Regions from separate parts of the Massilia sp. METH4 genome, predicted to be linked through region 1. Evidence: predicted binding sites of a transcription regulator. Region 1 holds the regulator's gene; the other holds the start of a gene.
What was found. The regulator LexA, encoded in region 1, represses DNA repair genes until DNA is damaged. The targets are predictions, from matches to a motif close to ACTGTATNNNNATACAGT.

Region 1 (2,199 bases):
GGTGGACGATTTCCGCCTGGCGCTGGACGCATGAGGCGCCGCTGGCTAGGCGCGGCGGCGCTGTGTGCCGCCGTGGCGGCGCACGCCGAAGTCTCGGTGCCGCTGGCGCTGGAGAAGGGCATTCCGGTCGTGCAGCTGACGGTCGGCGGCGCCACTTATCCATTCACGTTCGACATCGGCTCGTCGCGCACGCTGCACCTGACGCAGGAGGTGATGGCCAAGATCCCCAACCTGAAACTGACGGGCCGGAAAGTGAAAAGCGCCGACCTGGCCGGCAAGGTGCGCGAGGAGGAGGAATTCGTGATTCCCGACCTCGTCGTGAACGGCGTCTCGTTCGGCGAAGTGACGGGAGTGTCCCACGAGCCGTGGGGCTTGAGCATCGGCGAGGGTGCCGGGCCGCCGCCGCATTCCGTCGTCGGCCTCGGCCTGTTCGCGCGGCAGCCGTTCGTCTACGACCAGTCGAGCCGCACGCTGCGCTTCGGCGCGCCGCTCGACCCGGGGCCCGGCTGGCAGGCGCTGCCGCACGAGCGGGTCCATGAAAGCATCGTTGTCGCGCTGGCGAACGAGCGGGCGCGCTACCGCCTGGTGTTCGATTCGGCAGCGAATATTTCTCTGGTCAAGCCGCAGGCCGTGGAAAGACAGAAAGACCAGCGCTCGCCATGCGACCTGTTCGGGCCCGACAAGCCGTGCCAGACGGTAACGGTGGCGTTGCCGGGCGGCGTGGCGATCCAGCCCTACCTGATGCCGCTGCCCGACTTCTTCCAGCCGGACGGCATCCTGGGCGCCGACTTCTTCGGCCGCTATGCCGTGTTCGTGGACCAGGCCAACGGCAATGTCGCGGTGCGGCCGCCGTCGAAATAGGCGGCTGGCCGAGAGCCGGCGGCAGGACGATGCGGCAGCTGGAAGAGCGCCGCAGCACGCACCTGCCGAAATGAACCTGCCGAAATGAACCTGCCGGAATGACGTGCAAAGAAAGCGCGCCGCGGCGTGGCCGCAGCACTTGCGAAACGCGTGCTCGGCCGGCTAGTGCAAGCCGGCCACGGCAGGGGAAACGGTGACGATCAGTGCCGATTCAGCGCTTCACCAGTGCCAAAGCAGGTGCTGATCAGTGCCAGGTGCGCAGCAGGCCGACGGCCAGGCCTTCCAGCGCGAATTCGTCTTCCGGCGTGACCGTGATTACCTTGAAGTCCGGGTTTTCCGGCAGCAGTTCGATCGTGGAACCGGTGCGGCGGTAGCGCTTGACCGTCACTTCGTTGCCGATGCGCGCCACCACGATCTGGCCATTCTTGGCGTTGTCGACCTTTTTCACGGCCAGCAGGTCGCCGTCCATGATGCCCACGTCGCGCATCGATTCCCCGCGGACCTTCAACAGGAAATCGGGCTTCGCGGAAAACAGGGCCGGGTCGACGCTGTAGCTGTTTTCCAGGTTTTCCTGTGCCAGGATCGGCGAACCGGCGGCCACGCGGCCGATCAGCGGCAGCTGCATCAGCAGGCCGGCCGGCACTTGCGGAAGCTGGTCGGAAAGCGCGGGTGCCGGGCCCGACGAGGCCCCGGCGGACGGCGCGACGCGCTCGCCCAGCAGCCGGATGCCGCGCGAGGTGCCCGCGGTGATCTCGATCGCGCCCTTGCGCGCGAGCGCCTTCAGGTGTTCCTCGGCCGCATTGGCCGACTTGAAACCCAACTCGGCGGCAATCTCGGCGCGCGTCGGCGGGAAGCCGGTGGACTCGATGGCATCCCTGATCAGGTTGAGAATTTGTTCCTGCCTTGCGGTGAGCTTGATCATGATGCGATATCTGTGTATATAGACAGCCTGTATTTTTGTACAGTACCAAATGGAATGCAAGGGGAAACGTGCTTCAGTTGTGAAAAAATTCTGAAAAACCCGTGACAGGCACCGGTTTTCTGGAAATATTTCCTGCAGCGCCCTTTCCGAGGGGGCGCATGACTGGGGCCTGGCTGCACCGGCAGATGGCTCGCAGCCGGGTCTGGCGCCAGCTTGGCGGCTGGTAATCCCCCTAAAAACCTGCTATGCTTGCGGGCTTACCTCTTCCCACACCCGTCATGACGCCGGGGTGGGCTATCAACAGTCCTTAAGGGAGTTTGCATGCGTCACTACGAAATCGTATTTATCGTCCATCCGGACCAAAGCGAGCAAGTGCCCGCGATGATCGAACGTTACAAGGCCAGCGTGACCTCGCG
Region 2 (2,199 bases), 180 kb from region 1:
CAGCACGGACTGCTGCGTCTTCTCGCCATCGCTGGCGGCCAGGTCGACATAGGACAGCGCGCTGTGCGTGGTGCCAAGGTCGATGCCGATCGCGTAGCGCGCGATGTTACCAGTGTCCTTGGTCGTGTCGTTCACAGTTCCACCTCCGCCGGCGCCAGGATCTTCGCATCGTGCGCCTCGGCCAGCTTCGGCAGGCGCACGCCGGTGGCGCGCCAGCCGCGGTGGCTCAGCGTGCCTTTGAACGGCGGCTTGCCCACCACGTTGCCGGTCAGGCGCACGGCGGCGGCATCGAAGCCTTCTTCCAGCGTCACGCGGCTGCCTTCGGCTTCGGCGCGCGCCGGTTCGATCGTGAAGTGTTCCTTCAGCACCTTGCTGCACCCCTCGTGCACGACGCGCGCCGCGGCGCCGATGTCGGCATCGGAGTAGCCGGCCAGGTTTTCCTGCGTGAAGTCGATCAGGCGCGCTTCGCGCTGCAGCAGCGACAGCAGTTGCAGAGCCGCGTCCGGCGTGGCTTCGCGCAGCGGCGGCGCGACAGGCGCGGGCGCGGGTGCAGGAACAGGGGCGGGTGCCGGAGCAGGCGCGGGCGGCGCGGCCACCGGGCCGACCTGGTCGTTCTGGTAACGGGCGGCGAACTCGGCATTACCCAGCGTCTTGAAGAAGGCGCTGAACGCCAGCGGAATCCTGGCCAGGAAGGACGGAGTAGTCGTAGTCATATTGCTCTTGTAGGGTGGGGTCCGGACCGGTGCCGGACGGGCAATTGCGAATCATACCAGTTGGCGTCTAGTCAACGCACGCGCGGCGGTTGCAAGCCCTTGAAAACGGGCCTAGAATACTGTATATACATACAGTAATAGTGAAACGCGGAGTTCTTCATGCACCGAGACAATTTCGATCCCCAGGCCGAGCAAGTCATCATGATGCCCCGTTCGCTGCGGGCGCTGAAAGGGCGCGGCGCGGTCACGAACCTGCAGGGGCGCTATGAAGTGAACGTGCGCGAAGCGTTCGACGACGGCTGGCTGCGCGAAGACGAGGAACCGCGCACCTGGCGCACCCACGTCACCGAGGAAACGGCGAAGTCGATCCTGTCGCGCAACCAGTCCCCGGATATTCCGTTCGGGGTGTCGCTGAACCCGTATCGGGGCTGCGAGCATGGCTGCATCTATTGCTTCGCCCGGCCCTCGCACAGCTACCTGGGCCTGTCGCCGGGGCTCGATTTCGAGAGCAAGCTGTATGCGAAGGTCAACGCGCCGGATCTGCTGCGCAGCGAGCTGTCGAAACCCGGTTATACGGTCGAGCCGATTGCGCTCGGCGTCAATACCGATGCCTATCAGCCGGTGGAGCGGGAATTGCAAATCACGCGCCGCGTGCTCGAGGTGTTGCAGGAGTGCCAGCACCCGGTGGGGCTGATCACGAAATCGTCGCTGATCGAGCGCGATATCGACATTCTTGCGCCCATGGCCGAAAAGCGGCTGGCGGCGGCGTCGATCACGCTGACCACGCTCGATCCGAAGATCGCCCGCACGCTGGAACCGCGCGCTGCGGCGCCCGAGCGGCGCCTGCGCACCATCCGCACGTTGGCCGAGGCTGGCATTCCCGTCGGCGTGTCCGTCGCACCGATCATCCCCTTCGTCACGGAACCGGAAATCGAAAAGATCATCGAGGCGGCATTCGATGCCGGCGCCGTGCAAGCCAGCTACGTGGTGCTGCGGCTGCCGTGGGAAGTCAACCCGCTGTTCAAGGAATGGCTGGAGGCGCATTTCCCCGAGCGGGCGCAGCGGGTGATGAACCGGGTGCGCGAAATGCACGGTGGGAAGGATTACGATGCCACGTTCGCCACCCGCATGGCCGGCCAGGGGCTGTGGGCCGACCTGATACGCCAGCGTGTCGAAAAAGCCACGCAGCGTTGCGGCATGGCGGGGCGCGGTACGCGTTTCAAGCAGCTCGATTGCACGCTGTTCCGGCGGCCGGTCGTGGTGCCGCCGCAGGGAGCGAAGGCGAAGCGGGCAGAGGCGATGGGGCAACTGAGCCTGTTCTAACACGCGCGCCCTTGAAGGCGCTCAAACGTTATTTCCTTGCTGCATGATCCAATGCCGGTTCCCTGCCGTTCGACGAACGGCGGGATTACCAGTGAGGAGCATGATCATGCAGTCAATTGCATCGCCTATCGTACATTTGCACCCGGCCTGGCGTTATCTCCTG

Region 2: the regulator LexA is predicted to act here: its motif matches at 832-849, upstream of V6Z91_RS00040 (PA0069 family radical SAM protein).

Annotation. Positions count from the first base shown of each region.
Region 1 is NZ_CP146614.1:185,158-187,356, reverse strand. Features, by position in the region: gene V6Z91_RS00915 (cystathionine gamma-synthase family protein) at 1-34, shown strand, start outside; gene V6Z91_RS00910 (hypothetical protein) at 31-861, shown strand; gene lexA (transcriptional repressor LexA) at 1,106-1,783, opposite strand; gene rpsF (30S ribosomal protein S6) at 2,105-2,199, shown strand, end outside.
Region 2 is NZ_CP146614.1:5,691-7,889, reverse strand. Features, by position in the region: gene V6Z91_RS00050 (Hsp70 family protein) at 1-135, opposite strand, end outside; gene V6Z91_RS00045 (DUF2760 domain-containing protein) at 132-713, opposite strand; gene V6Z91_RS00040 (PA0069 family radical SAM protein) at 915-2,036, shown strand; gene V6Z91_RS00035 (hypothetical protein) at 2,137-2,199, shown strand, end outside.